Regions from separate parts of the Lysinibacillus sp. F12 genome, predicted to be linked through region 2. Evidence: riboswitches for the same ligand, from Rfam matches in the RefSeq annotation. Region 2 holds a riboswitch; each other region holds the start of a gene.

Region 1 (8,108 bases), on a different contig from region 2:
AATGATTGCTGCAGAGGTCGGTATATCAAAACCAGCCATTTACTATTATTTTCAATCAAAGGATCAATTAATTTCTTACTTATTTGATGCACTGTATAAAGAAATTCAACAGGATATCGCTGTGAATTATAAGGAGCTTTCTCATACGAATTTCAAGGAGAAATTACTCGAGCTAGGCTATAAGTCTATTGAAGCGCAGGGGAAGGATCCTTATTTTAATAAAATATTTAATCAATATGTACTATTAGCAGCTCGCGATGAAAACTATAAGAAACAATTAGTGGAGCTAGAAACTAGCTTTTTAACAAGCTTTGTTGAAGTCCTACGATATGGCGTGAAGCTAGGGGTGCTAGAGGATACTCCCCATATAGAAGCAAAGGCACAGATGCTAGCCCTGGTTTATGATAATATCGGTAATTTCATGTTAACAGGCAACCAATTGAACTATAGAGCTATTTGGAAGGAGGCAGTACATAGCGTTATCCAAGGGGACAAAAATGATCAATAACAATCGGCGCATTGAAGGTCTTGATTTTGCAAGAGCTCTCGCCATGCTAGGGATGTTCATTGTAAATTTTGGAGTCATAACAGGTTCTACAACGAATGGTTCAGCATGGATGATTACCTTACAAAATCTTTTCGAGGGGCGTGCTTCCGCTGTATTTGTCATGTTAGCAGGAATAGGGATAGCTTTAATGACTCGTCAGGCTAGAGAGACTAAGGACCCACTGCTTCTTCGTCAGAATCGACTTACTTTATGGAAAAGGTCGTTTTTGTTATTTACGATTGGGCTAATATTATATGTGATCGGCTGGACAGGAGATATATTACATTATTATGGCGTGTATATGTTTGTGGCCGCATGTCTGATTGCGCAATCCAAGAAAATGATGATCTTCATCATAGGTGCTATCCTCATCCTTTCACAATGGCTTCAAATTCAATTTAATTACCTTGCTGGTTGGCATCCAACATATGTCTTACTAGAGTATCTTGATTTTTGGACACCAGCAGGATTTATAAGAAATTTGATGTTTAATGGCTATCACCCACTATTCCCCTGGATTTGCTTCTTTCTGATGGGGATGTTAATCGGCACATTAGATTTAACAAATCGTACTATAAGAAAAATCTTACTAGTGACAGGTTTATTGCTAGTCATAATGACTGAGACTTTTTCAACATTATTTATTAAGATAACAACAACCATCCATTTATTAGATGTAGAGAGTGCATTGTATTTATTTGATACGGGACCGATTCCACCAAATATGATGTATGTCCTATCTAATTCGGCTTCGGCTATAGTCCTCATTGTAGGCTCCATCTATCTTGTAGAGACATGTAAAAATAAAGTCATTGAAGCTTTCATCTTAACCGGGCAAATGTCTTTAACCCATTATGTTGGCCATGTTTTTATAGGGATTGGGATACTAATTGTTTGCCAAAAGCTGGAGAATCAAACGCTTGCTTTTTCCATGCTGTATGCCTGCTGTTACTTTTTAGGATGTGTGTTTACTTCTGTTTGGTGGAGAGCTAAACATCATCGCGGTCCACTTGAATCCTTGATGAGGAAATGGAGTTCGAAATAAATTAGTAGATAGCCATCTATTTCTTACTGATTAGGCATAAAATACTTTAGGTATAGGCAGTTTTCTAATCTAAAATACACATTACAAAGTATTCAGCTAGGTTTTCTAATATTTTATATTGACAATCGTATAACAGAATTATAGAATTATTTTCAAGAAACGCAGTACTCTTATCGAGAGAGGTGGAGGGACCTGGCCCAATGAAGCCTCGGCAACCGAAAAAATAGGTGCCAAATCCAACAGATGTATCTGAGAGATAGGAGGGGCTATCAATTAGCTTGATGCATTGGCCTCTTTTGTACAACAAGAATCAGAAAGAAGGGGTGTATCGTATGGCTCAGTCGACAAAGGTAGAAGATAAGAAATTAGAGGCTATTGCAAAGGCCATTCAAAATCTTGAATTTGGTGAAGTGCATATTACGATTCAGGATGGTGTAATTGTTCAAATTAATAGGCTTGAAAAGCAGAGATTTCCACAAAAGAAATAAAGATCATTTCAGATGAACGATGTGAAAAGGCCACCAATAAGCATGGTTTCCGTTGCTTACAAGTGGCCCTTTTTTTATGAGAATTAGCTATAAAAGCTTTTTGGAATCTGACCGATATGACGGCGATGGTAGAGAAGCGGTTCCTTTTGAGAATTTGTAATATCTAGTACTTGCCCAATAAAAATAGTATGATCGCCAGCATCTATCTGTTGAAATGATTTACATTGTAAAATAGCTGCTGTATCATGTAAAATCGGTAGCCCAAATGATGAAGTAGACCATTTTGCCTGAGCAAAGCGATCTGGGACTTTACTTGCAAATAATGTACATAAATGCTCTTGATCACTCGCTAAAATATTAACAGCGAATTTTCCAGCACCCATAAAATAAGGATGGAGCTGAGATTTTTTATCCAGTGACCATAAAATAAGTAGTGGGTCAATGGAAACAGATGCAAAAGAATTGACGGTTAAGCCAATTGGATTCGTTTCATGACATGCTGTAACAACCGTTACACCTGTAGGATAGTTACCTAATGCCAATTTAAAAGCAGCTACATGATCTGTCATTCAAATCACCTCTTTATAGTGAGTAATAAATTAGTTAACGGAGTTAGTAGGGAAATTGCACTTTTTTTCATACCAGCTAGTAACTCCTTTTCTTAAGTAAATATTAAATCAATTACACATCTAGGTAAAGCTAATGGGGGAAAGAAAGGGGAATTGCCATGACTTTATATTTTGATCATCTGGTACATCAAGTAGAATCTCCGGAAAATATAAAGGTTTTCTTCAATAAACGAAATGTCCATACAGTGAACGGTGGTCAACACACGATGTGGGGGACTTACAATACGCTAAGCTACTTTGGCTTAAGCTATATTGAACAAATCGCTATTTATGATCGTGATTTATTTGAGCAAGCGGCCCAGTACCCATATTCCCTACATTATACGTTTAAACGTAATCATGAGCGCCAAGGATTTTCACGAATTGCCTTGCGCACCCAAAATATTGAAGAAGAGGGTCAACGATTGCGTGCATTGGGCTTTGATGTATATGGTCCCGATGCTTGTAGTCGAACAAGACCAGATGGCACGATAATCGAATGGAAGCTATTGCATTTTGGCAGGGCTGACCTTGCATTGGATTTCCCATTCTTAATTGAATGGGCAGATGAAGATGAGAAACGTCTTGCTCAATTAAAAGCTAGTGGCGCGATTGATGAAACGCAAGCTATTACCATGGAATCGATTCAGTTTTATGTCAGGGATGTGGAGAAGACGGTGCAGCTTTGGCAGAAGGTATTACAGCTACCCAAGTTTGTGCAGCATGAGCAGTTTGTGTCTCTACAGCTACCGAATATGCGCTTGGATTTTTATGAGGAAGCGGCAGCATCTAGCATGACGCTCGGGCATTTAAAAGAAGGGCCTATCGGTGTAACATTGAACGATCCACACAGAACCAAGGAAACATTAGTTTGTCCAGGTGCTTTTTATTGGATTAATAGATAAATTAAAAATCCACTTCAATCGTTGAAGTGGATTTTTATGTGTAAACATGTCAAAAAGCGGATTGAACTATTTTTAAATATTTCATCCACCTTCAGTTTCCTAGCTTATAATTTTACAACATTTGATGCTTGCGGGCCGCGATTGCCTTCCACAACATCAAATGAAACCTTTTGACCTTCTTCAAGTGTACGGAAGCCTTCCTCCTGGATGCCCGTAAAATGTACAAATACATCTTCTCCATCATCACATTCAATAAAGCCATAGCCCTTTTCATTATTGAACCACTTTACGATCCCCTGTTGCATAAGCATTCGCCTCCAATGCGCTTGAAAGTAAAATAAAGTTAAAGAAATCGTGCTATCAATGAGAAAATGTGAAAAAATAGCATTTTCTCTTAGAACATACATGAATTGAACAAAAATGTCAATTGATTGTCGGAATGCGAGCATATCTGGCTTTCTTTTTTTTCACAATTAAGACTATAATGGAAATGAACAACATAGAAAGTAGGATGCCAAATGACAACGAAAAATCAACCATTAACAGATTTAGAAATCGCGAGTCAAGCAGTAATCAAACCTATTACGGAAATTGCCCATGCTGCAGGTATTCCAGAGGATGCACTTGAGCAGTATGGCCGCTACAAAGCAAAGATTGACCCATTAAAAATTACAGCTCAAGGTGAGGACGCAAAGGTTGTGTTAGTGTCAGCTATTAGTCCAACCCCAGCAGGTGAAGGAAAGTCAACTGTGACTGTAGGACTAGCTGATGCCCTTCATCAATTAAATAAGAAAGTGATGGTAGCGTTACGTGAACCTTCGCTTGGTCCAGTAATGGGCGTAAAAGGTGGCGCAACTGGTGGGGGCTACGCACAGGTTGTACCAATGGAGGATATTAACTTACACTTCACTGGTGATCTTCATGCGATAACAACAGCCAACAATGCTTTATCTGCATTTATTGATAATCATATCCACCAAGGGAATGTCTTAAACATTGATCCACGACGTATTATTTGGAAACGTGTGATGGATTTGAATGATCGCTCATTACGTAAAGTGATTGTGGGATTAGGTGGACCTGTTCAGGGCATGCCGCGTGAAGATGGCTTTGATATTACGGTTGCCTCGGAAATTATGGCAGTGTTCTGTTTAGCAACAAGTATTGAGGATTTGCGCGAACGCATCGCTAGCATCGTGATTGGCTATACCTTTGAGCGTGAGCCTGTCTTTGTGCGTGATTTACAGGTAGAGGGTGCCTTAACATTATTATTAAAGGATGCCTTTAAGCCAAACTTAGTACAAACATTGGAAGGGACACCAGCAATTATACACGGTGGTCCATTTGCAAATATTGCCCACGGCTGTAACTCCATTATGGCGACACAAACTGCTCGTAAACTAGCGGATATTGTGGTGACGGAAGCGGGCTTCGGCTCTGATTTAGGTGCTGAAAAGTTCATGAATATTAAAGCACGTAAAGCAGGCTTTAAGCCAAGTGCCGTTGTGATTGTAGCAACGATTCGTGCATTAAAAATGCACGGTGGTGTTCCAAAAACATCACTTGTCGGTGAAAATGTGGAAGCACTGCTCCAAGGGATTGAAAATTTAGCTAAACACGTCGACACGGTACGTACATTTGGTGTTGAACCGATTATTGCATTAAATCGTTTCATTACAGACACAGAGGCAGAGCTGGAAGCAGTTCTAAACTGGTGCCAAGAAAACCATGTACGTATTGCCCGAACAAATGTCTGGGAAGAGGGCGGTAAAGGTGGAGTAGCCTTAGCTGAACAAGTACTAGCTGTGTTGGAAGAAGAAAACAACTTCTCACCATTATATGATGTAACAGAATCCATTGAAGAAAAAGTACGCACTATTGTACAAAAGGTATATGGTGGGAAAGATGTCCAATTCACTGACCAAGCTAAAAAACAAATGGCTCAAATCGAAAAATTTGGCTGGGATTCTTTGCCGATTTGCATGGCGAAAACGCAATACTCTTTATCCGATCAACCAAGTTTACTTGGACGTCCTGAAGGCTTTACAGTGACAATTCGTGAGGTGATACCGAAGCTAGGTGCAGGTTTCCTAGTTTGCCTGACAGGCGATATTATGACAATGCCGGGCTTACCAAAAGCTCCTGCTGCGTTACGCATGAATGTCGACAATGACGGACATGCGGTAGGATTGTTCTAATAAAATGTTGAAAGGCTGCCCTTTAAAATAGGGGCAGCTTTTTTTATTGGTTGGCTGATAGGAGCCTAAACATTTTTTATTTCACTACTATTTCTCCCACCAGTGCCACTAAAATAGGCATCTCCCCTTATAGTTGAAAATTGTCTAAACATTCATCATCACTTTTTTAGAAAATTTAAGTTTCTAGTTTAAAAACTAGGATTTCTTTTCATGCCATTACAAACTCGAGAAGCTTCCTTATATAAATGTGTTTGGTAATTTTTATTTATAATTATCTAATATTGGAAAGGAAAAGCGGAATTTTACAACGCTGTGCAATTGTCAAATGAATTTTTATTTAAAAAATACATTGAATTTTCTTTTTATTTTAAATATAATTTACTTAATTCTAATTCGGAACACTGTACCGATTATAGGAACGCGGAGGGATGGAGTCTTGAAAATCGCAACAGATATTGGCGGTACTTTTACCGACCTAGTTTATACAGATGAGAAAGGAAATCTTCATTTTGACAAGGGGCATACGACGCCAGGGCATTTTGAGGATGGTATATTAAACGTATTAGGACGACATGTAACAGAGGATTCTCTCATTGAATCATTTATTCATGGTTCTACTGTTATTATCAATACATTAACAGAGAGAAAAGGGGGCGTAGTTGGATTAATTACAACAAAAGGCTTCCGTGATGTATTAGAAATTGCACGTGGTAACCGACCAGACTTATATAATTTTAAATATACAAAGCCAGCACCTTTTGTAGAGCGTTATTTACGACAAGAAATTGATGAACGCATTGATTTTAAAGGAAATATTATGAAAGCGCTTAATAGGGATGAAGTTGGTAAGATTGTCCGTCAATTTAAGGAGTTAGGTGTAGAGGCAATTGCCATTTCCTTAATTCATGGCTATAAAAATCCCATTCACGAGCAGCAATTAAAAGAAGAAATATTGAACATTTGGCCTGAGGTGTATATTACGCTTTCAAGCGAAACCATTAAAGAATATCGTGAATATGAAAGAACCAATACAACTGTTTTAAATTCATATGTAAAGCCAATTGCTCATGCTTATTTAAAAAGCTTAAAAGAAAAATTAAGTACAATTGGTATTACCGACCATTTGAAAATTATGCAATCAAATGGTGGTACAACAAGCTTTGATAAAGCGATGGAGCTGCCAATCAATCTAGTAGAATCTGGCCCTGTAGCCGGAATGTTTGGAGCTGCAAAATTAGGTGAGCTTCTAAATGAATCCAATATTATCGCCTTTGATGTGGGGGGGACGACAGCGAAATGCTCACTTATTACAGATGGCAAAGTAAATGTTACGACAGATTACTATATTGAAAGAAATGAAAAATTTGCTGGCTATCCCATTAAAACACCAGTTGTAGATATAGTGGAAATCGGCAATGGTGGGGGCTCTATCGCTCGTGTGGACCAGTTCGGTTCCTTAAAGGTTGGTCCAGATTCTGCTGGGGCAAACCCAGGTCCAGTAGCCTATGGGTTAGGTAATACACAGCCAACAATTACAGATGCTAATGTTTATTTGGGAAGATTATCATTAGCAAACTTCGATAATCCAGTTTCTATTGACAAAGTGGAGGAGGCACTTATTGAAGCGATTGCGAAACCGTTTCATGTCTCAGCCGAGGAAGCAGCGCAAGGTATTTTAGATATTGCGAATTCTAATATGTTAAATGCGTTGAAGCTCATTTCCATTCGTAAAGGCTATGACCCAGAAGATTTTACAATGGTTGCCTTTGGTGGTGGTGGTCCACTACATGCTATTAATTTAGCAGAGGAATTAGGCATGAAAAAGGTCATTATCCCTTATGGCTCTTCTGTCTTTTCTGCATTAGGAATGATGATGACAGAATATCGCCAAGACTATATTCAAACAAGTTTAATGGACTTTGATCACGTGCATCTTGCTGACATTCAAGCGAATATTAATCAAGCTATTGAAAGTGCCTATGCAGACGCACCTTTATCGAAAGAGCATTATTATTTCGAAATTAATTATGACTTACGTTATAAAGGCCAAGAGCATGCAGTTAAATTGAACGCATCGAATATCACAATTGATGATAAAGGGCTTCTCCAATTGGCTGAAGCGTTCCATGTAAAACATAAACAAGAATTTTCATTCGATTTACCAACTACTCCAATAGAATTAGTGAATCTACATCTTACCATCTATGGAAAAGATGAGGCTGTTCAATTTAAAGAATTAGATTTCTCTCATATTGATGTGTCAACTTGTATTAAAACAAAACGCAACTTATATGTAAAAGAAAAGGGGTGGGTTGAG
Region 2 (8,108 bases):
TATTAGAGGTGAATACATCTAATAACCAGGACAATGACGAGACTTTATTGGAAGATAAAAATGAGGTCCCCTATACATTGATTACAAATGATTCCGAGGGCCAATGGTGGTTAACCGAAAATAATTATACCCCAGAGCAAACTTCAGCTGTAGGGCAAGAAGATAAGGCGAAATCATTGATGGATGAACTTTCTTTACTACCTCAAGATGCAGAATTTGCTGTACAGGAGAATGGTGAATTTGAATGGACATTACCAGACCGCACCGATGTACATAAAGATTACTGGACTGGGGATATTAGTCTTGGTCTTAAACCGGATGGTCACGTGTATTCATTAACCTACAGCCTTCATGAAAATCAATTTATACGAGAGGTAAACATACTATCTCCTACAGAGGTATATGAACGGATCAAGGAAGGCGATTTTCCTCAAATAAAGTATAATGCGCTCGTTCAGGAGGAAGACCTTATTATAAAAAACGGAGACCATATAGAGATTGATTCAATTGAGCTTTCGTATATGTATGATACAAAAGGTTTCTATCAGCCCATATACAATGTTGCAGGAAAGTTCAACGGCAACGATTGGTTTACTTTAATTCAGGCAAGAAAGTAATAGCTCATTCCGAATATTTGGGTCCAATTAACGGACAACCGGGCTTTCCATTGTAATGAGCTCCGTATTTGAATGAATTATCCCCTAAAAAATAGACAGCTTCCTAAGAGTGGAGCATGTTAGGTTTGGTAGTATATTACTCAAATATTAAAAATGACAAAAGTCATCGAGAGTGAACTTCTCGATGACTTTTGTCTACAGTCTGAAAGAAAAGTTTAGGCCTTCTTTTCTTTCGGGTACCCAATGAGAATAGCTATCATACCACAAATACCAATAAGAATAGGATAGAACGCGTATGGTAAGATACTCACTGGCGATATTTTGGCAACGCTTGCGGCTACTAGGAATTGAGCTCCGTATGGGAGAAGACCTTGAACCGTACAGGAGAAAATATCTAAAATACTTGCGGACTTTTTCGGCTCAATCTCATACTGATCAGCAATATTTTTGGCAAGCGGCCCAGCAATTAAAATAGCAATTGTATTATTGGCTGTAGATAAATTAGTTAGGCCCACAAGACCAGCTATACCTAATTCAGCGCCCTTCTGCGATTTAATCCTGCGTGTTACAAGGCGGAGCAAAAAGTCAATTCCTCCATTAAATTTAATAACCTCCACCATTCCAGCTATTAATATAGCTAGAAAGGCGATTTCAAACATACCTTCCATTCCTTCGCCAATTTTTTGTATAAGGCTCATTAGGTGATAGCTGCCATCTGCTAAGCCAACTGCACCGGCGAGGACAATCCCTAATGCAAGAACGAGGAAAACATTCATTCCCGATAACGCTAAAATAATCACTAAAACATAGGGAACAATTTTTACCCAATTATAGCTTAAATGCTCTACTTGAGCTGTTCCACCGGATGTCATAAACCCTAAAATAATGCTCGTAACCATAGCTGCCGGCAATACAATCCAAAAATTGACCTTAAATTTGTCCTTCATTTGCGCTCCTTGTGAACGAACGGCAGTAATAGTAGTATCTGAAATAAAAGATAAATTATCACCAAACATTGAACCGCCTATAACCGCTGCTATCACTAAAGCAATAGATAGCTCAGTCTGATCGCTTATCCCAACTCCTATGGGCGCCAGTGCAACAATTGTCCCCACTGACGTACCCATGGATAGAGAGATAAAACAGGCAATGATGAATAAACCTACAACAAGCAAGTTTTGCGGAATAATTGATAATGCAAAGTTAACAGTGGAATCTACGGCCCCCATCCCCTTGGCTACCTCTGAAAATGCCCCTGCTAATAGAAAAATAATAACCATCAGCATGACATTTAAATTTCCAGCACCTTGGCAAAAAATATCAACCTTCCGTGAAAACGATTCTTTTCGATTCATCGCTAGAGCCACAGCTCCCGAAATGCTAATAGCTACAATAACAGGGAAGGCATAAAAATCACCCGTCATAACCCCTGAACCAATAAATAAAATTATAAAAACAACAAATGGGATTAGCGCCCATGGATTCTCTCTCCTCATTGTTTACCTCCCAAAAATTAAAAATCAGCCCTATTTTTGTTTGTTCACCATAAAAAAGGCCTCATCTTGAAATAACAAGAAGAGGCCTTATAGTTAAAACGCTCCTCTTATCTATCAAGGACATTGCTTGCTGGATTTGGCACAGTAACTTAATAGTTCCGCTGCCGAGATTTCATCGGGCCAGTCCCTCCATCTCTCTTGATAAGAAGAAAAATATTATATTATATTTTTGACACAATATTAAAATACTAAAATAAAACATCCATAATTGCAACATGTTTTTAATTAGAAAAAATTTCTTGGCACTATCTTTAAGGTCCAGAATTCAACTTTTTAGATTAATATGAAGCTTTGTATAGACACATATACCGAAAATATAAATGCGCCAACTAGAAAACAACCATATAATTTTCTCTCTCTCCCAAACTCTTTAATTCCTAATGTTAACATAAATAAACCTAGGAAAAGGATCATTAAGAAATTTAGGCGGTATTCATATGTAATAAGTCCATAAACGGAAAGCGTGATGCCTATCGTTGATAAAATAATTTGTACTGTTTTTAACAAAACGATTCCTCCCTTTTTGCTTAAACAAATACTGTCAGTTATCTAACTTTTTTTGAATAAATAAATTCTATGATAGGTGATATGACCAATGTAAACCCAACGACTAAGAACAAAGGATAATTTTTCATGTCATTTAAATTGGAGACACCCTCTGAAGCAAAAAAAATTAGACAAGCTAAAATCATTAAAACATACTATCCAATTTTAGCATTGTGTGCTTCAATATGCTTATCCAGTTCATCTTTATCTTCTTTAATACCGCTATGGTTACCCGAAGAAGAATAAGGAAATAAAGCTAATTATAATAGAACCTCCATCAATTATTCCGAAACGAATCCATCTGTAGAGGGTAAAACTAACAATGTACAAACATATACAATGACTAAAAGACCGATTAATTTTTTCGATTGATGCATCCTTTGTCTAACCTCTATAGTGACAACTATTACCATTTAAAAATTGATTTATAATTTTAAAAAATCCAACAATACCCATTTAAATAATCATTTGTAAAATTCGGTTCGTTCAAAAAATCTATCCCTTTATGGCAAAACGGGCCATGGGAATTTCAGCTCTCGCCTCTTTTTCACAACTAATGACATTCGGTTAACAAAAAATAACTTGTTGGAAGTATGGCTACGTTTGTAAGATAAGGCTAGCTTGCCTCATAAATTAATGTTCTTGAAATCTCAGATAAAAACAAAAAACCAGATGCTCCTCATAGAAGAGCGCCTGGTTTTATTGTGAAAGTGAATCTTACTAATTTACTTAGTTTTGATTCGTATTAATACTACGCTAAGTTAAGGCGTTGAACAAGTTAAAATATTTTCCAATCTAATTTTTGGGGGAATTCTTGTTTTTTCGAGCATAGGATTTACTCATTGCTATGTAATTTTCTAAAGTTCATGATTTTCATAAAAGTAGAAAGCCAACAAAAAAGACTAGATGCCTACATAATTATGTAAGTTCTAGCCTTTTAAGTGAAAGTGAATCTTACTAATAATATTGCTTAGCTTTAGATTCAATTATGAATACGAAAAAACAGCTAAAAAGTTTCACTATTTGTCCTATTTTTTCGTATAAAATAGGATTGTCTGCACAAAAAGACCAGGAAATCACGGAATAAGTGAATCCTGGCCTTTTTGTGAAAAGTGAATGTTACTAGCTTGCTTTAGTTTTTGTATTCTACTAGTAAGGTAGACGGTTGACGTTGCGATAAGTTACATAAAATTTAAAAATATTTTAAGCTTTTACTTGAATAGCAAAATCCCGCTGCCCCACCTAGTAATAACGGAAAGTTATACCTCCCTTTTGACATTGTATAGCTGCCTTTTTCAGTGTCTTTGAATGGAGATGGTTGCTGTAAAAAGAGGTATGAAATTTCCCATTTGCAGTTGTAGCACATATATCATTCACCAGAAGTCTACGGTGCATTTCCACTTCCTCGGGATTGCTCCTTGCTGAGAATCTTTTCTTTTACATGAATCAACTTCATCCGACGACTTTGCAGAATGAAGTGGGTGCCAATTAAGACTCACAATTACGAGAAAAGTGACTCTTTTGAAACAAGGCTTTCAGTATAAAAAAACATTTTTTAGTCACTTAGGTGTCTCCTATTACTTAAAGAAAGAACAACTGGCTAGCTTAATAGACCATCTTTTTGCCCTAGTTCTAGTAGGCAGTTCACTTGTCTTGGACTATGGTGATGAATCGTTATTTAGGAAAAAGGTATCTCTAACAGAGTAGAGAATATGGTGAAGATGGCGGCAGCTGGTGGTGAACCAATGAACTCATGCTATGAGGAAATGAAGAAGACACTAGATCAATCAGGGCTACTCATCTATCTCTATCTGCAATTCAACAGCTTTATTTTCAACATCAAACTGATTATCTATCCGCTTTTGAAACAATCCATTATCTTCACATTGTTAAAAAGTAAAGTATAATCAAATCATTTTTAAAACAATTCTTAATTTTCTATCTATTTCCCAGGCAATTAACTATTTCGATATAATATTTATGTATATGATAGTAGTGTAAAGCTAATTAGCCTTACACCTCCTAGATTTGTTACTAGGGTCACTGTTATAAACAGTGACCCGCTTATGATTGGCAACCCCCTAAAGGATTTCCATCTAGATCATAGAAGGTGAAAAATTTTATTTGTCCTTCTCCTCCGATAGGATTTACTTCCACTTGTTGCTCTACTAGTGATTGGTAGGTATCTTCAATAGTTGAAGATAGGAAATTGAAGTATTTCCCTACCCCAAAATGATTATCTGGAAAATGTAATGGTTGATGATTCTCCGTTTTGACTAAACATACGACCGTAACAGATTGTTCCCCTATTTTCATGACCGCTGCGTCTTCTTCTATATTTAAAAGCTTAAACCCAAGCTTTTCCTCATACCATTTAACTGATAATTGAGGGTCCTTTATCGGGATAAAAATGGCCTCTACTCCATTTAATAATGATCGCATCCCTTTTTTCCTCCTATTTAAAATGATGTATATACTTTTTTCTATTAATAGACGCTTTTGTCCTCTAAAAAAATTTCCCCCGTACTCCTCTTCTTGTTTATTTTCCCTATTATTTGCTTATCCTAATTAGTATCGGAAATGTCTTAGCCCTTTTCCTAGAGGAGGTGCCAATCATTAAACACACGGTGTCATTCTTTCTCCTACTTCTAACCGTTTTGTTGTTAACTGGATGTTGGAATAAGCGAGAGTTAAATGAATTAGCTATTGTCACTGCTGTTGGGGTCGATAAAACAGACGAATATATAGAGCTATCCATTCAAATCGTTAACCCAAGTCAAATAGCGACGAAGAATTCAACAAGCTTTCAAGTCCCTGTTGTTACCTATCACGCAAAAGGGAAAACCTTATTCGAAGCTATTCGGAAATTAACAACGCAGACGCCAAGGAAACCCTATTATGCACATACTCAAGTTATTATTATTGGTGAAGAAATGGCTGAATATGGTATGAATAGTATTTTAGATTTATTTCAAAGGGACCCTGAGGGAAGAAGTGATTTTAATATTATTGTTGCCCATGAATCAACAGCGCAAGATATTTTAAGTATATTAACACCGTTAGAAGATATTCCTGCCAGTAAATTGTTAAAATCCTTAAAGGACTCTGAAGATGCATTGGGAACAACTGAATCAGTGATTTTAGACGATTTAATCAATTCTTTAGGGAGTATTGATCATAGTGCTGTTCTGCCCTCCATTCAAATACATGGAGATGCAGATGCAGGAAAGAGTAGCTCCAACATCGAAAAAATGGATAGTCCTGCTAATTTACAATACGGTGGACTTGCTGTTTTTAAAAACTATAAGCTTATAGGCTTCTTATCAGAGGAAGAAAGCAGAGGCTATAATTTCTTACACAACCATATAAAAGGTACCGTTCAAAAAGTCCCTTGTTCGGAAAAGGGGAAAATATCAGCGGAAGTTTTAAATTCTTCTACAAAAGTTACTGGCAGCTTTAAAAATGATAAACCCTCCATCCATGTACAGGTTGAACTTGAACAAAATATAGCGGAAATAAGTTGTCCATTGGATCTAACAAAGCCAGAAACTATTGATACTCTTAATAAAGAAACAAGCAAGTTAGTTCAAGCGAATTTAGAACAAACATTTCACACTATTCAAAAAACCTATCAGGTTGATATTTTAAAGTTTAGTGAGGTACTACATCGCGAAGACCATCAGGCATGGAAACGTATTAAAAAAGATTGGGCCACGCTTTACCCCAATCTCCCCGTGCATATTGAGGTAAAGGTGAAAACAAAAGGCATTGGTACAGCTAGAAAGCTAAAAGTAGGGTAGAGAATAAAAAATGACCAGCCTCTCCTTGAGAGTGCTGGTCATTACTAATTAGCGTATAGCTTCAAATGTATAGACACGCCCTGAGCCGCCCCCCCGCCTCAAGAACCTTACCTGTTAGTCCCTGTAAACGTTCCATATCCCCACCGATAGAGAATCCTACTGGCTTTGTTAAATCATAAAGTTCCGTACATAACGGTCCATAATTACTGTACATATTGTCTCCTCCGATTATTTGCGGAAGAATAACTTTTTTTAATTCTTCCACACCTTCATATTATTAAATGGAAAAGTAGAGCTGGCTATCATTATGGATCACTCGCTTTCATGATAATTTAAATAAATAATACCTATATTTGTCATTCATTTCGATATTTCTGTTGATTTCGTTTTAGGTCCACTATAATGTAAAAATTAGCACAAATTATCAAGAAATATTTCCCTTTAAATAGTACGATGAGAATGAGAAAGGATGATCGTATGGATTATTTTGAAAGAATTCAAAACGCTATAGAATATATAGAGGATAACCTACAAGAAAAAATGTCGATCACAAATATTTCTTCGCAATCGTATTTTTCAGCCTTCCATTTTCAGCGACTGTTTCAGGCGATAACTGGATTTTCTGTACAGCAATATATTCGCAATAGAAGGCTTTCAGAAGCGGCCGTTCTATTAATAACAACCTCCCAATCTATACTTGAAATAGCGATTAGCTTTGAATACGGTTCTCAAGAAGCATTTACACGAGCATTTGTTCAGTACTTTGGGATAACACCGACTAAGTACAGAAAGAATACCTATTCTATTCCATTGCAAAATAAAATAAACTTTTTAGATTATAAAATAGATGGTGAACTTCCAATGCAAAAACCTACAATCGTACATTTAGGAAAAAAGTTAATCACCGGCTATGTCTATCCAACATCCTTACAAGATGAGAGGTATTATGAAGAAATCCCAGGCTTTTATCATGATTTTGGTCGTCAACAATATTATGACTGTATTGCACAAAAAGTGGCCCCTAATGTGGCATATGGAATCTCTACAAGCTTTCACGAGGATGGTCAGTTTTCCTTTATTGTTGGTGAGGAAGTCCAAGCATTTGAGGAGCGTGTTCAGCAAGGATTTACCCATTTAGAATTACCCGCTGGTCAATATGCAGAATTTATCTTGAATAGTAGTGCAGAAGGTATTCAGAATACAAGACGTTACATTTACGGGGTATGGTTGCCGAATTCCAATTATGATAGAGATATGGGTCCTGATTTTGAAATAACAGATGTCATGCAATCTATCTATCCATATAATCTGAAAATGAAAATTTACATTCCAATTAAAGGCTAAGAAAGGAGCCAAAAAAATGATGATTGAAAAGGTTTTTACTCAATTCCCTTTGCTACATACGACTAGTCTAACATTAAAGAAAATAGAAGCGTCTCATGTGGAAGATTTGTTTGCCATCTATGATAATAATAAGGTTTTCGAGTTTTGTGGTATTATTCCAAAACACAACCTTCAAACCGTTCAAAAAATGATTGGGCATTTCGAAAGAGACTTTAAGAAGAAAAGTAGAATAAAATGGGGTATTT
Region 3 (8,108 bases), on a different contig from region 2:
AGTCAATTTCCAGCTATTCAACAAGCAGCAGCTATTGCCCTTACAGCTTCACAGGAATGTGCAGATGAGCTAAGAGCTACCTATGAGCGTCGTCGAAATGTTCTAATCGAAGAAGCGCATAGAATTGGCTGGCAAGTAACAGCACCAAAAGGCTCCTTCTTTGCCTGGCTCCCTGTCCCATTAGGTTTTACAAGCGAACAATTCGCCGATATATTGCTCGACAAAGCTGATATTGCAGTAGCCGCAGGTAATGGCTTTGGTCAATATGGGGAAGGCTATGTGCGTATTGGCTTGCTTGTAAGCGAGGAACGTTTACGAGAGGCCATCCAAAGAATTGAGCAATTGAAATTATTTTAACATGTAACCATATAGAGTCCTGTAGCTTTCACTAGCTACAGGACTTACTATTTTTCAATTTTCCTTGGAAAATCTAACACATGTTCTAATGGATAAAATTGTACGTGACCTGTTTCATCATCCATCTGACGGATATGCTGAATGCCTTGCACTTCTGCCAGTACTACATCTGCTGTTATGACGATATTTCCGCCCTTTATAAAATGACCGCCTGAAACCACTCCCCATTGATCACTCATGGAACCATGGAAATGCGTTTCATATCCTGCATCACGCTTACAAACCACTCCTGAACCTTGGATAAACTCGAGTGGCCCCTCTTTCTCTACCACATCACTAAATCGAACTTTAATGTGGGAGGTTTCATCGGGTACTAAATAAACAAAGCTACTTTTTTGAAAACTACCAATACAACTAATAATGGTTGCTGAATCAATATTATTCTCTTCACAAAGTGCCTCTATTCCTTCAATGATGTCTGTCCCCATGAGAAGACGTGCACTAATCACCTTACCAAATGAACCTATGCCATAATTAACTCTTACTGGCATTCTTCCCCCTCCTTCGCGACAAAATATTATAACAATATAAAAAATTTCAAAAATATTTATTGACTTACTATACCCTATAAATTATATTAGTTCTATCGGAAATACAAAAATATAATATGAATCTCTTATCAAGAGTAGCTGAGGGACTGGCCCTATGAAGCTCGGCAACCTCCTTTTATGAAGGAAGGTGCTAAATCCTGCAAACGAAATTCGTTTGATAGATAAGAGAGGACTTTTTTTCATGAGCCTCTCTTAATTTATAAGAGAGTTTTTTTATTTTCAAAAAACCGATAAAACAATTTTTGGAGGTAGTTTTCATGAAGAAGAAAAATAAATTTTTAGTAGGTTTAGCAAGTCTTACATTAGTAGCAGCACTAGCGGGCTGTGGCTCTAAAGAAGATAGTACAGGAAAAAGCGACGCTATCGATGAAAATAAAATTGTCGTGGGTGTCACTTCAGGACCTCATGAGCAAATTGCAGAGGTAGCTGCTAAAGTCGCAAAGGAAAAGGGGCTAGAAGTAGAACTAAAATCTTTTTCTGATTATGTTTTACCCAATACATCCTTAGCTGAAGGAGATCTTGATGCAAACAGCTATCAGCATAAACCTTTCCTCGATACTTTTAATAAAGATCACGATACAGATTTAGTACCAGTTGGCAAAACAATTTTAAATCCTATGGGGATTTACTCTGAAAAATATAAATCATTGGATGACGTTCCTGAAGGCGCAACATTTGGCTTACCGAATGACCCAACAAATGGAGCGCGAGCTCTCTTTGTTTTACAAGAGGCAGGCTATATTAAATTAAAAGATGGAGCGGACTTAACAGCATCTGTTCGTGACGTGGAAGAAAACAAAAAGAATTTAAAATTCATAGAATTAGAAGCCGCACAAATTCCTAAGCAGCTTAGTGAAGTAGATGTAGCTGCTATTAATACGAACTTTGCGCTGGAAGCTGGCATTAATCCACAAGAGGACTCTATTCTTTTAGAATCTACTGACTCTCCATATGTGAACTACATTGTCGTTCGTGCTGAAAATGAAAATGACCCAACAATTAAAAAATTCGTTGAGGCTTACCAGTCTGATGAAGTGCGCCAATTCATTGAAGAGGAATTCAAAGGTTCTGTAATCCCTATCTGGTAATACATGCCAAAAGCTGATATAAGGCTGAGAATCTGCCAATTGTCCACTATGGAAATCGCGCAGATTCTTGCTTTTTAGAAGCTAAGAAAGGAGCAAGTAATCTGATGATTCAATTACAAAATATATCAAAAGAATATAAGACGAAAAAAGGCAGTATTAAGGCAGTGGACGGAATTAATCTTCATGTAAAAAAAGGACAAATTCATGGTGTAATTGGGTATAGTGGTGCCGGTAAAAGTACGCTTATTCGTTGTGTTAATTTACTAGAGCGTCCCTCAGCAGGCAAGGTTTTGATTGATAATGTGGATATTACTACCCTTTCACTTCATGACTTACGTCAAACACGGCAAAAGATTGGCATGATTTTTCAACATTTTAATCTCTTAAAGACAGCAACAGTTTATAACAATATTGCGGTTCCCTTAAAGCTACTTGGTTATAACGAAACAGAAGTCCAAAATCGTGTGGCTAAATATGCCGAAATTGTAGGTTTAACAGAAAAGCTAGATAGCTACCCCAATCAGCTTTCAGGTGGACAAAAGCAACGTGTCGCAATTGCACGCGCTCTAGCGCAAGAGCCAGAGATTTTACTTAGTGATGAAGCAACAAGTGCCCTTGATCCTGAAACGACAGAGGCCATTCTTGAACTATTGTTAAAAATTAATCGTGAATTAGGAATTACAATCCTACTGATTACACATGAAATGAATGTTATTCAGAAAATATGTGATGAGGTATCTGTTCTAGAGGCCGGGAAAGTAGTTGAATTTGGTACGGCTATTGAGCTCTTTGCAAAGCCCCAACACCCTACTACAAGAAAGTTTTTAAGTACCATTTCACAGCGTAACTTAACTCCTTCTCTTATTGAGCAGCTAAATGTTTCAGGTAGCGTCATTCGTTTAACATTTCTTGGGGAAAGTACTGGGAAGCCATTATTAGCTGAAGTCAGCAAAGTATATGATGTACAACCAAACATCCTAACAGCCAATATTATTGAATTAAAAAACGGCATTGTCGGTAATATTGTGGTGCATTTAAACGGAGAGCCAAGCATTGTTCAAAAAGCGCTAACCTATTTTGCAGAGAATGGCGTTACTGTTGAAGAGTTAGGAGGAGAATTCCATGAATAATTTCTTTCATGATTGGTCTGAGGTTATTGGCAAAGCAATTATCGAAACATTTCAAATGGTCGGAATTTCATTATTCTTTTCCATTCTAATCGGTATACCTTTAGGTCTTTTAATTGTTTTAACACGACCTGGTCAATCCTTTGAAAATAAATTTTTCTATCAATTATTTAATTTAATCATCAATATTATCCGTTCAGTGCCATTCATCATCTTACTATTCTTCATTTTACCTTTTACAAAGGTTATCGTCGGTACAACGATTGGTGTTAAAGGCGTTATTGTTCCGCTTGTAGTTTATACAGCTCCTTATATTGCAAGACTGATGGAGTCAGCGCTTTTAGAGGTTGATTCTGGCGTTATCGAAGCCTACACAGCCATGGGTATTAAACGTCGCCATATCATTTGGCATGTATTATTACGTGAAGCACGCCCATCCATTATTTTAGGCTTAACGATTGCTACAATTGGATTGATTGGCGCAACAGCAATGGCGGGAATGGTTGGTGCTGGTGGTTTAGGCGACCTCGCTTACCGTTATGGTCATTTACGCTACGAGGTAGATGTCATGTATGCAACGGTGTTTATTTTAATCATCCTTGTACAAAGCATACAATCCATAGGCAATCGCATTTCAGCCAAATTGAAGAAAGACTAGGAGGAAGATATCCATGGCAACTGAGATTTATGTAGAGAAAAACGGCTATATCGCAACGCTAGTGTTAAACCGTCCCGACAAACGGAATTCTTTATCGAGAGCAATGTTCCAAGCGATCATAGACGAGCTAGAAGAGTTACGTACAGATATGTCTATCAAGCTATTAATTGTACGGGGTGTCAATGAAGTCGCCTTTTCCTCAGGCGCAGATATTAGTGAATTTTTAGATACCCGCTATGCGTCAGATAATGCTAAAGCCTATAATAATCTAGCTTTAAAGGCCATTGATGTCCTCTATAAATTTCCACATCCTACGATTGCCATGATTCAGGGCTTAGCGATTGGCGGCGGCTTAGAGTTAGCCAATGCATGTGACTTTAGATTGGCAACACCAAAGAGTAAGCTTGGCATTACCGCTGCGAACATTGGGATTGTCTATAATCTTGAAAGCACTAAACGACTTATAAATATTGTGGGTGTCGCGAAGGCTAAAGAGATTTTATACACAGCAAACATTTTTACAGCGGAGGAAGGAAAAAGCATTGGTTTGATTACTGCCCTTCATGAGCCGCAGGAAATTGAAAATGCCACTTTGCATTTTGCAGAGCATCTTTTAAAGAAATCACCTATTGCCAATGCAGGTAGTAAAAAAATAATTCAAGCTATTGTGGATGGTGAAAATGAAGAGAGTGATGAACTGGCTCAATTGATTCTCGATTCATTTAGTTCTGATGATTATAACGAAGGTATTCAAGCTTTTTTAAATAAAAGAAAGCCTATTTTCAATAAATAAGTGAGGTAGTAACGATGACAAATACAACTGATGGTGACCTACTCTTAAAAAATATCACTGCCCAAGCGCCCTTCCCCATTTGCTTTGCAGATTTAGAAAAAGCAGTAGCTGAAAAAATTCCCGCCGGACCATTCGGCTACATTCGCTCAGGAGCTGGCGGTGAACAAACATTACGCAATAATCGTTCAGCTTTTGAAAAGTACTCCATTGTTCCCCGCTTTTTAAATGATGTTTCAAACGTTCATACATCCATTAATTTATTCGGAAAAACATATCCAACACCATTGCTCTTTGCACCTGTAGGCATGAACGGAATGGTTCACGAGGAAGGTGAACTTGCCGCTGTACGCGCTGCCCAGCAATTAAATATGCCCTATATTCAAAGCACAGTCTCCACCTATGCACTCGAAGATGTTGCCGAAGCTGCCCCTTCAGCAACAAAATGGTTTCAATTGTATTGGTCTACAAATGAGGAAATTGCATTTAGTATGGCCGCACGAGCAGAGTCAGCAGGCTTTGAAGCCATTGTTTTAACAGTCGATACAGTAATGCTTGGATGGCGAGAAGAAGATGTACGCAATCAATTTTCACCATTAAAGCTAGGCTACGCAAAAGGAAATTACAAAAATGATCCTGTCTTTATGGCTTCTTTGCCTAATGATTCATTTGAATCGTATGTACAAGGCGTCTTGCAAAATGTCTTCCACCCTACACTCAATTGGGAGCATGTTCGTGAATTAAAACGGCGTACAAATCTCCCTATATTATTAAAGGGAATTCTACATCCTGAAGACGCAAAGCTAGCAATTGTAAATGGGGTTGACGGTATTATCGTATCGAACCATGGCGGCCGACAATTAGACGGTGTTATTGGGTCACTTGATGCCCTTCCCTCCATCGTGAGTGCTGTCAAAGGACAAATCCCTATTATTTTAGATAGCGGTGTATATCGCGGGATGGATGCCTTAAAGGCGCTTGCTTTAGGAGCTGATGCTGTGGCAATTGGGCGGCCCTTCATCTATGGTCTAGCCCTTGAAGGACAACAGGGTGTCGAAAGAGTCATGACAAATATCTATGATGAATTAAAGGTTTCCATTGCATTAGCAGGCACAACCTCCATCGAAGGGTTACGTACGATTACATTAGTCAAAAATGATGGGATGGAGGTCAAATGAAACAAGCATTAGACGGTTTAAAAGTTGTAGATTTATCTCAAGTTTTAGCTGGCCCTTATTGTACGATGGTCTTAGCAGATATGGGCGCAGAAGTCATAAAAATCGAGAAATATCCAAACGGAGACGACACCCGAGCAATGGGTCCGTTTATTAATGAAGAAAGTCATATGTATATGATGGTTAATCGCAATAAAAAAGGTGTTTGTATAAATTTAAAAACGCCAGATGGTTTGGCTTTATTCAAAGAGCTTATCCAGTCTGTAGATGTGCTGGTGGAAAACTACCGGCCAGGTGTTACGGAAAAACTAGGTATAGATTATGATACTTTAAAGGCTCTTAATCCCGGACTCATTTACTGCTCTATTTCTGGGTACGGACAAACGGGTCCTTATAGCCAAAAAGGTGGCTATGATATTATGGCACAGGGTTTAAGTGGCTTAATGCATATGACTGGCGAAGCGCAGGGTCGGCCTGTAAAAGTTGGCTTTGCTGTCAATGATATTGCTGCTGCCCAAACGGCCTTACAATCTATTTTAATGGCCTATATTTATAAGCTACGCAGTGGCGAGGGACAATATATAGATGTCTCTTTAGTAGAGTCAGGGCTTGCTTGGACTGTTTGGGAGGCTGCTGCCTACTTTGGTCAAGGCGAATTACCAGAACGAACAGGAACTGCCCATCGAGTATCCGCACCCTATCAAGGCTTTAAAACACAGGATGACTATATTTTATTAGGTGCTGGCAATCAAAAGCTGTGGGAAATCTTTGCGACAAAGGTTGTCAAACGTCCTGATTGGTTAGACAATCCCCTCTTTATTACTAACTATTCACGTGCCCAACATGTGAAAGCTTTAGAGGTAGAAATAGAGAGCGAATTAGCGAAACATCCAGCGACCTACTGGCTGGAGCTTTTAGATGAGCACGGCGTACCATCTAGCCCAATCTATTCCTATGACCAAACATTGAATGATCCCCATATTTTAGAGCGTGGCATGGTCTTGTCTTATGACCATCCGACTGCTGGGCCAATGAGGACATTAGGTTTCCCAGCAAAATTCTCACGCACACCGGGACAATTAACTAGTGCAGCGCCCACTTTAGGACAGCATAATGAAGAAATTTTGCAGGCATTAAACATCACTGATCATGAAGTTCAACAGCTAAAAAAAGCGCATGTAATTAGCTCAAAATAAGTACCCCTTTATTTTAAAGATCACTTTATAGAATTTAATTGGAACGAAGCGCTCGTTTTAAAAAAGGCTACCTCAGCTGTGGAGGTAGCCTTTTCGTATTATTGAATTACACCTAGTTCACGACCAACTTTTTCGTAAATTGCTAACGCATTATCAAGCATTTCTTTTGTATGAGCTGCAGTTGGCATATTACGAACACGACCTGTACCTTTAGGAACGGTTGGGAATACGATTGATTTCGCATAAACGCCTTCTTCAAATAAGCGTTTTGAAAACTCTTGTGTCAGCTTTTCATCTCCAATAATACAAGGAGTAATTGGTGTTTCAGATTCACCAATATTAAAGCCAAGCTTCTCTAGTCCCGCTTTTAAATAGTTACCATTATCCCACAGCTTATCGTGAAGCTCTGTAGAATCAATTAGCATTTGTACAGCAGCTGTAATGGCTGCCACATCACCTGGTGGTAAAGCAGTTGAGAACAAGAATGGACGAGAGCGAACTTTTAACCAATCAATTAAATTCTTCTTACCAGCTACATAGCCCCCTACAACACCAATTGCTTTTGATAGTGTACCAATTTGGAAGTCAATCTCTTTTTCAAGTCCAAAGTGCTTCACAGTTCCTTTGCCTTTACCAGTTACACCTGAACCATGTGCATCATCAACATAAGTAATTAAATCAAATTCTTTGGCAATTTCCACAATCTCCGGCAATTTAGCAATGTCGCCATCCATTGAGAATACACCATCCGTAATAACCATCACTTTATTGTATAAACCAGATTCTTTTGCCGCTTTTGCCTTGGCACGTAAATCATCCATATCTGAGTGATTAAACGCAATGATTTTCGCCTTAGATAAACGACAACCATCAATAATAGAGGCATGGTTTAATTGATCAGAAAGTATTGCATCATTTTTATCCATAACAGCTGAAATAGCTGCCATGTTACAATTAAAGCCAGATTGATAAGAAATAGCTGCTTCAGTTCCTTTAAATTCAGCAAGCTTTTCTTCTAATTTAACGTGTAAGTCCAGTGTCCCGTTAATGGTACGAACAGCACCTGCCCCAACACCATATTTTTCAATCGTTTCTTTGGCAATACG
Region 4 (8,108 bases), on a different contig from region 2:
GCCCTCTTCCCAGACATTTGTTCGGGCAATACGTACATGGTTTTCTTGGCACCAGTTTAGAACTGCTTCCAGCTCTGCCTCTGTGTCTGTAATGAAACGATTTAATGCAATAATCGGTTCAACACCAAATGTACGTACCGTGTCGACGTGTTTAGCTAAATTTTCAATCCCTTGGAGCAGTGCTTCCACATTTTCACCGACAAGTGATGTTTTTGGAACACCACCGTGCATTTTTAATGCACGAATCGTTGCTACAATCACAACGGCACTTGGCTTAAAGCCTGCTTTACGTGCTTTAATATTCATGAACTTTTCAGCACCTAAATCAGAGCCGAAGCCCGCTTCCGTCACCACAATATCCGCTAGTTTACGAGCAGTTTGTGTCGCCATAATGGAGTTACAGCCGTGGGCAATATTTGCAAATGGACCACCGTGTATAATTGCTGGTGTCCCTTCCAATGTTTGTACTAAGTTTGGCTTAAAGGCATCCTTTAATAATAATGTTAAGGCACCCTCTACCTGTAAATCACGCACAAAGACAGGCTCACGCTCAAAGGTATAGCCAATCACGATGCTAGCGATGCGTTCGCGCAAATCCTCAATACTTGTTGCTAAACAGAACACTGCCATAATTTCCGAGGCAACCGTAATATCAAAGCCATCTTCACGCGGCATGCCCTGAACAGGTCCACCTAATCCCACAATCACTTTACGTAATGAGCGATCATTCAAATCCATCACACGTTTCCAAATAATACGTCGTGGATCAATGTTTAAGACATTCCCTTGGTGGATATGATTATCAATAAATGCAGATAAAGCATTGTTGGCTGTTGTTATCGCATGAAGATCACCAGTGAAGTGTAAGTTAATATCCTCCATTGGTACAACCTGTGCGTAGCCCCCACCAGTTGCGCCACCTTTTACGCCCATTACTGGACCAAGCGAAGGTTCACGTAACGCTACCATCACTTTCTTATTTAATTGATGAAGGGCATCAGCTAGTCCTACAGTCACAGTTGACTTTCCTTCACCTGCTGGGGTTGGACTAATAGCTGACACTAACACAACCTTTGCGTCCTCACCTTGAGCTGTAATTTTTAATGGGTCAATCTTTGCTTTGTAGCGGCCATACTGCTCAAGTGCATCCTCTGGAATACCTGCAGCATGGGCAATTTCCGTAATAGGTTTGATTACTGCTTGACTCGCGATTTCTAAATCTGTTAATGGTTGATTTTTCGTTGTCATTTGGCATCCTACTTTCTATGTTGTTCATTTCCATTATAGTCTTAATTGTGAAAAAAAAGAAAGCCAGATATGCTCGCATTCCGACAATCAATTGACATTTTTGTTCAATTCATGTATGTTCTAAGAGAAAATGCTATTTTTTCACATTTTCTCATTGATAGCACGATTTCTTTAACTTTATTTTACTTTCAAGCGCATTGGAGGCGAATGCTTATGCAACAGGGGATCGTAAAGTGGTTCAATAATGAAAAGGGCTATGGCTTTATTGAATGTGATGATGGAGAAGATGTATTTGTACATTTTACGGGCATCCAGGAGGAAGGCTTCCGTACACTTGAAGAAGGTCAAAAGGTTTCATTTGATGTTGTGGAAGGCAATCGCGGCCCGCAAGCATCAAATGTTGTAAAATTATAAGCTAGGAAACTGAAGGTGGATGAAATATTTAAAAATAGTTCAATCCGCTTTTTGACATGTTTACACATAAAAATCCACTTCAACGATTGAAGTGGATTTTTAATTTATCTATTAATCCAATAAAAAGCACCTGGACAAACTAATGTTTCCTTGGTTCTGTGTGGATCGTTCAATGTTACACCGATAGGCCCTTCTTTTAAATGCCCGAGCGTCATGCTAGATGCTGCCGCTTCCTCATAAAAATCCAAGCGCATATTCGGTAGCTGTAGAGACACAAACTGCTCATGCTGCACAAACTTGGGTAGCTGTAATACCTTCTGCCAAAGCTGCACCGTCTTCTCCACATCCCTGACATAAAACTGAATCGATTCCATGGTAATAGCTTGCGTTTCATCAATCGCGCCACTAGCTTTTAATTGAGCAAGACGTTTCTCATCTTCATCTGCCCATTCAATTAAGAATGGGAAATCCAATGCAAGGTCAGCCCTGCCAAAATGCAATAGCTTCCATTCGATTATCGTGCCATCTGGTCTTGTTCGACTACAAGCATCGGGACCATATACATCAAAGCCCAATGCACGCAATCGTTGACCCTCTTCTTCAATATTTTGGGTGCGCAAGGCAATTCGTGAAAATCCTTGGCGCTCATGATTACGTTTAAACGTATAATGTAGGGAATATGGGTACTGGGCCGCTTGCTCAAATAAATCACGATCATAAATAGCGATTTGTTCAATATAGCTTAAGCCAAAGTAGCTTAGCGTATTGTAAGTCCCCCACATCGTGTGTTGACCACCGTTCACTGTATGGACATTTCGTTTATTGAAGAAAACCTTTATATTTTCCGGAGATTCTACTTGATGTACCAGATGATCAAAATATAAAGTCATGGCAATTCCCCTTTCTTTCCCCCATTAGCTTTACCTAGATGTGTAATTGATTTAATATTTACTTAAGAAAAGGAGTTACTAGCTGGTATGAAAAAAAGTGCAATTTCCCTACTAACTCCGTTAACTAATTTATTACTCACTATAAAGAGGTGATTTGAATGACAGATCATGTAGCTGCTTTTAAATTGGCATTAGGTAACTATCCTACAGGTGTAACGGTTGTTACAGCATGTCATGAAACGAATCCAATTGGCTTAACCGTCAATTCTTTTGCATCTGTTTCCATTGACCCACTACTTATTTTATGGTCACTGGATAAAAAATCTCAGCTCCATCCTTATTTTATGGGTGCTGGAAAATTCGCTGTTAATATTTTAGCGAGTGATCAAGAGCATTTATGTACATTATTTGCAAGTAAAGTCCCAGATCGCTTTGCTCAGGCAAAATGGTCTACTTCATCATTTGGGCTACCGATTTTACATGATACAGCAGCTATTTTACAATGTAAATCATTTCAACAGATAGATGCTGGCGATCATACTATTTTTATTGGGCAAGTACTAGATATTACAAATTCTCAAAAGGAACCGCTTCTCTACCATCGCCGTCATATCGGTCAGATTCCAAAAAGCTTTTATAGCTAATTCTCATAAAAAAAGGGCCACTTGTAAGCAACGGAAACCATGCTTATTGGTGGCCTTTTCACATCGTTCATCTGAAATGATCTTTATTTCTTTTGTGGAAATCTCTGCTTTTCAAGCCTATTAATTTGAACAATTACACCATCCTGAATCGTAATATGCACTTCACCAAATTCAAGATTTTGAATGGCCTTTGCAATAGCCTCTAATTTCTTATCTTCTACCTTTGTCGACTGAGCCATACGATACACCCCTTCTTTCTGATTCTTGTTGTACAAAAGAGGCCAATGCATCAAGCTAATTGATAGCCCCTCCTATCTCTCAGATACATCTGTTGGATTTGGCACCTATTTTTTCGGTTGCCGAGGCTTCATTGGGCCAGGTCCCTCCACCTCTCTCGATAAGAGTACTGCGTTTCTTGAAAATAATTCTATAATTCTGTTATACGATTGTCAATATAAAATATTAGAAAACCTAGCTGAATACTTTGTAATGTGTATTTTAGATTAGAAAACTGCCTATACCTAAAGTATTTTATGCCTAATCAGTAAGAAATAGATGGCTATCTACTAATTTATTTCGAACTCCATTTCCTCATCAAGGATTCAAGTGGACCGCGATGATGTTTAGCTCTCCACCAAACAGAAGTAAACACACATCCTAAAAAGTAACAGCAGGCATACAGCATGGAAAAAGCAAGCGTTTGATTCTCCAGCTTTTGGCAAACAATTAGTATCCCAATCCCTATAAAAACATGGCCAACATAATGGGTTAAAGACATTTGCCCGGTTAAGATGAAAGCTTCAATGACTTTATTTTTACATGTCTCTACAAGATAGATGGAGCCTACAATGAGGACTATAGCCGAAGCCGAATTAGATAGGACATACATCATATTTGGTGGAATCGGTCCCGTATCAAATAAATACAATGCACTCTCTACATCTAATAAATGGATGGTTGTTGTTATCTTAATAAATAATGTTGAAAAAGTCTCAGTCATTATGACTAGCAATAAACCTGTCACTAGTAAGATTTTTCTTATAGTACGATTTGTTAAATCTAATGTGCCGATTAACATCCCCATCAGAAAGAAGCAAATCCAGGGGAATAGTGGGTGATAGCCATTAAACATCAAATTTCTTATAAATCCTGCTGGTGTCCAAAAATCAAGATACTCTAGTAAGACATATGTTGGATGCCAACCAGCAAGGTAATTAAATTGAATTTGAAGCCATTGTGAAAGGATGAGGATAGCACCTATGATGAAGATCATCATTTTCTTGGATTGCGCAATCAGACATGCGGCCACAAACATATACACGCCATAATAATGTAATATATCTCCTGTCCAGCCGATCACATATAATATTAGCCCAATCGTAAATAACAAAAACGACCTTTTCCATAAAGTAAGTCGATTCTGACGAAGAAGCAGTGGGTCCTTAGTCTCTCTAGCCTGACGAGTCATTAAAGCTATCCCTATTCCTGCTAACATGACAAATACAGCGGAAGCACGCCCCTCGAAAAGATTTTGTAAGGTAATCATCCATGCTGAACCATTCGTTGTAGAACCTGTTATGACTCCAAAATTTACAATGAACATCCCTAGCATGGCGAGAGCTCTTGCAAAATCAAGACCTTCAATGCGCCGATTGTTATTGATCATTTTTGTCCCCTTGGATAACGCTATGTACTGCCTCCTTCCAAATAGCTCTATAGTTCAATTGGTTGCCTGTTAACATGAAATTACCGATATTATCATAAACCAGGGCTAGCATCTGTGCCTTTGCTTCTATATGGGGAGTATCCTCTAGCACCCCTAGCTTCACGCCATATCGTAGGACTTCAACAAAGCTTGTTAAAAAGCTAGTTTCTAGCTCCACTAATTGTTTCTTATAGTTTTCATCGCGAGCTGCTAATAGTACATATTGATTAAATATTTTATTAAAATAAGGATCCTTCCCCTGCGCTTCAATAGACTTATAGCCTAGCTCGAGTAATTTCTCCTTGAAATTCGTATGAGAAAGCTCCTTATAATTCACAGCGATATCCTGTTGAATTTCTTTATACAGTGCATCAAATAAGTAAGAAATTAATTGATCCTTTGATTGAAAATAATAGTAAATGGCTGGTTTTGATATACCGACCTCTGCAGCAATCATTGCTAAACTTGTTTTTTCAAACCCTTTAGTTGCAAACATCACATAAGCCACATCTATGATTTTTTGAAAAGTTTGTTCTTTATTCCCCATTATAATCCTCCTTTTTTACCGACCGTTAAGTAAATAATAAATGATACTCCGCTTTTAAACAAGAAAAAACTGTGTAGAAATATTTCTCTACACAGTTCATATTTATTGATTTTGCAAATACAGCATTAAAGCTTCGGCTGTTTTTTGCTTGCCCATTACTTTAGTTGGCTGTCCATCAGCAGGTACAATCCAATGGGGCTCGTCCCCGCCATATAAAGACTGAGAGCTATTGGCTACCATTAATTGAGCATGGGCTGTTTCCATTCGCAGTCGTGCACGTGCTAACAAAAACTCCTCGTCATTGGTTGCTTCTAGCTTAAACCCTACTAACGTCACATTTGGTTGCCAGCCCTTGATTTGTCCTAAGACTTTCGGCGCCTTTTTAAAATGAATAATAGGTGGCTCATCGGAAGGCATTTTCCCTGCTTCCTCCATCAAGTTGCCCGATTGATCATACACTTTATCAATGACCCAATCGGAGCCAGCAGCAGCCATAATCACAATATCAACATGTTCTTGTTGGACAGCATGACGAACTTTTTCTCCTAAATCGTCAATGCCCTCAAATTTAATCAATTTCATTTGATCGTGATTCACTGGAAGCTGTGCAAAATAGCCATGCATATATACTACATTAGCACCAGCAGCGAGTGCCGCCTCCGCTAAATAACAGCCCATTGTCCCTTTTGATAAATTCGTGTGCCCTCGTACACGATCCCATTTTTCAAGTGTTCCCCCACTTGTAATGAGTACGGTTTTACCTTGTAATGTCCCCATCCACTCACCTATTTTCTAAAATATATACACCTACTATTTTACCGTAATGCACGGATAGGCTTCAATAGATTCCATCAGACTGCACTTTTTTGTTCCATCAGCCATGCACTTAAAATCTCCGCAAATTTCTTTGTTACAGGTGATGCATTATGCTTCATGGCAATTCCGATTGTACGGTAGGCACCTTGCTTTAGTGGAATTGCTTTTAATGTAGGCGGCAAATTTTGAATGACCAATTGTGGTAAAATACTGATTCCTAGTTGATGAGAAATCATAGAAACAATACCTACCTCCTCTGAAAGTTCAAAGCGAATATTTGGCTTCACATGATATTGTTCCAACAACACTTTGACATCATTGGTCCCTTTATAGGAAGTCATAATAAAAGGCATATCTTCCAAATCAACAATATCTATCTCTGACTTATTAAATAGTGGGCTTTTATCTGAAACGATACATAATAAGGGATCCTGCTGTAATTCTGTATATTGATATTGCTCAGATTTTTGACCATTTAAAAATCCTGCCTCAATTTCCCCACTAAGTAACCATTGTTCAATTTCGTAATAATCTCCCTCGCGTAATTCCACCTGTATTCCAGGAAACTGATTGTCCATAATCCTAATAATTTCTGGCATCCAATTAGAAGATATACTTGAAATAACGCCAATACGGACGTTTCCTCTTGTCACTCCATGAATATGAGCTGCCTCTTGTTGCAATAATTCCTGTGCGTCTAAAACCTGACGCATTGCCCTTAGCATTGTTTGCCCCTCACTCGTTAGGGTGACACCGGCTCTACTTCGATGTATTAAGGCAAACCCAAATTCTTTTTCTAAACTTGATACGGCATGACTGACAGCAGACTGAGTTAATCCTAGTGCATCTGCTGCTTTTGTAAAGCTTGCGACTTCTGCTACCTTTGTTAAAATCTCATATTTTACTAAGCTCATCGGCATTCCCTCTACATACATGAATTTTTTTAATCCTAATCATTATAAACATTCGTTTTACTAATCTCAATACAACATATATAGTAATTTTTAGTATACAAACTGTTTTAGTACACAGATGGTAGGTGAACATATTGAGTATCCAAGGAAAAGCAAATGTATTGATGGTTATTGTCACAATGTTTTGGGGACTATCTTATACCTTTATGGTCATGGGGCTTGAAACATTGGCTGTTTATAATGTGGTGGCTTTACGTTGTATCATCGCATTTATAGTAGCTGGGCTTATTTTTTATAAACGGATGATAAAAGTAGATGGTAAGACTTTAAAATATGCAGCTATCCAAGGATTTTTATTATTCATTGTGTTCGCATTAAGCTTATTTGGATTACAATCCACTTCCGTTTCAAATGCAGGCTTTATTTTAAGCCTAACTGTTGTACTAGTGCCGATTTTCAGTAGCTTCATTGATAAAAAATTACCTTCCAGAGCCGTGAGCTTTGCGATTATTTGTACCATGATAGGTATTACAGTGTTAACGGCGCAAGGCTCTTTCTCCTTCCATAAAGGAGATTTGTTAGTCGCAATCGCTGCGCTATGTTATTCTATTTATTTACTTTTAAACAGTTCATTTACACGGAATGTGGAGTCCATTTCGTACGGCATTTACCAATTAGGCTTTGCGGGTATTTATGCCCTGATCTTAACCTTATTATTTGAAACACCAGCTTTACCGAATAATACGACATCCTGGATGGCTATTTTAGGACTTGGCATCATTTGTAGTGCGTTTTGTTTCGTTGGCCAAACTGTTGCACAACAGTATACTTCTGCTACACATACAGGTCTTATTTTTTCCTTAGAACCTATATTTGCAGCAATGTTTGCGATGATGTTCATCGGTGAAGGATTGACAATGAAACTAGTTA

The links. Region 2 has a riboswitch for S-adenosylmethionine ahead of AC3CH7_RS09145 (Na+/H+ antiporter NhaC family protein). Riboswitches for the same ligand answer to the same signal wherever they lie in the genome.
Region 1: another riboswitch for S-adenosylmethionine. It lies ahead of AC3CH7_RS02115 (YezD family protein); the one in region 2 lies ahead of AC3CH7_RS09145 (Na+/H+ antiporter NhaC family protein).
Region 3: another riboswitch for S-adenosylmethionine. It lies ahead of AC3CH7_RS21750 (MetQ/NlpA family ABC transporter substrate-binding protein); the one in region 2 lies ahead of AC3CH7_RS09145 (Na+/H+ antiporter NhaC family protein).
Region 4: another riboswitch for S-adenosylmethionine. It lies ahead of AC3CH7_RS14050 (YezD family protein); the one in region 2 lies ahead of AC3CH7_RS09145 (Na+/H+ antiporter NhaC family protein).

Annotation. Positions count from the first base shown of each region.
Region 1 is NZ_JBYMLP010000001.1:377,851-385,958, reverse strand. Features, by position in the region: gene AC3CH7_RS02125 (TetR/AcrR family transcriptional regulator) at 1-508, shown strand, start outside; gene AC3CH7_RS02120 (DUF418 domain-containing protein) at 498-1,592, shown strand; SAM riboswitch class I at 1,760-1,855, shown strand; gene AC3CH7_RS02115 (YezD family protein) at 1,925-2,080, shown strand; gene AC3CH7_RS02110 (flavin reductase family protein) at 2,164-2,649, opposite strand; gene AC3CH7_RS02105 (VOC family protein) at 2,808-3,593, shown strand; gene AC3CH7_RS02100 (cold-shock protein) at 3,698-3,898, opposite strand; gene AC3CH7_RS02095 (formate--tetrahydrofolate ligase) at 4,112-5,791, shown strand; gene AC3CH7_RS02090 (hydantoinase/oxoprolinase family protein) at 6,228-8,108, shown strand, end outside.
Region 2 is NZ_JBYMLP010000002.1:411,783-419,890, forward strand. Features, by position in the region: gene AC3CH7_RS09140 (VanZ family protein) at 1-617, shown strand, start outside; gene AC3CH7_RS09145 (Na+/H+ antiporter NhaC family protein) at 833-2,113, opposite strand; SAM riboswitch class I at 2,218-2,321, opposite strand; gene AC3CH7_RS09150 (DUF3953 domain-containing protein) at 2,447-2,680, opposite strand; partial or broken gene AC3CH7_RS09155 (class I SAM-dependent methyltransferase) at 4,238-4,619, shown strand; gene AC3CH7_RS09160 (VOC family protein) at 4,784-5,161, opposite strand; gene AC3CH7_RS09165 (Ger(x)C family spore germination protein) at 5,326-6,519, shown strand; partial or broken gene AC3CH7_RS09170 (class I SAM-dependent methyltransferase) at 6,614-6,733, opposite strand; gene AC3CH7_RS09175 (effector binding domain-containing protein) at 6,997-7,863, shown strand; gene AC3CH7_RS09180 (GNAT family N-acetyltransferase) at 7,880-8,108, shown strand, end outside.
Region 3 is NZ_JBYMLP010000007.1:17,108-25,215, reverse strand. Features, by position in the region: gene AC3CH7_RS21760 (pyridoxal phosphate-dependent aminotransferase) at 1-357, shown strand, start outside; gene AC3CH7_RS21755 (PPC domain-containing DNA-binding protein) at 405-908, opposite strand; SAM riboswitch class I at 1,031-1,136, shown strand; gene AC3CH7_RS21750 (MetQ/NlpA family ABC transporter substrate-binding protein) at 1,226-2,056, shown strand; gene AC3CH7_RS21745 (methionine ABC transporter ATP-binding protein) at 2,161-3,186, shown strand; gene AC3CH7_RS21740 (methionine ABC transporter permease) at 3,179-3,841, shown strand; gene AC3CH7_RS21735 (enoyl-CoA hydratase/isomerase family protein) at 3,855-4,634, shown strand; gene AC3CH7_RS21730 (alpha-hydroxy acid oxidase) at 4,649-5,809, shown strand; gene AC3CH7_RS21725 (CaiB/BaiF CoA transferase family protein) at 5,806-7,002, shown strand; gene AC3CH7_RS21720 (glycine C-acetyltransferase) at 7,101-8,108, opposite strand, start outside.
Region 4 is NZ_JBYMLP010000003.1:47,563-55,670, reverse strand. Features, by position in the region: gene AC3CH7_RS14070 (formate--tetrahydrofolate ligase) at 1-1,248, opposite strand, end outside; gene AC3CH7_RS14065 (cold-shock protein) at 1,462-1,662, shown strand; gene AC3CH7_RS14060 (VOC family protein) at 1,767-2,552, opposite strand; gene AC3CH7_RS14055 (flavin reductase family protein) at 2,711-3,196, shown strand; gene AC3CH7_RS14050 (YezD family protein) at 3,280-3,435, opposite strand; SAM riboswitch class I at 3,505-3,600, opposite strand; gene AC3CH7_RS14045 (DUF418 domain-containing protein) at 3,768-4,862, opposite strand; gene AC3CH7_RS14040 (TetR/AcrR family transcriptional regulator) at 4,852-5,448, opposite strand; gene AC3CH7_RS14035 (phosphopantothenoylcysteine decarboxylase domain-containing protein) at 5,551-6,225, opposite strand; gene AC3CH7_RS14030 (LysR family transcriptional regulator) at 6,300-7,178, opposite strand; gene AC3CH7_RS14025 (DMT family transporter) at 7,313-8,108, shown strand, end outside.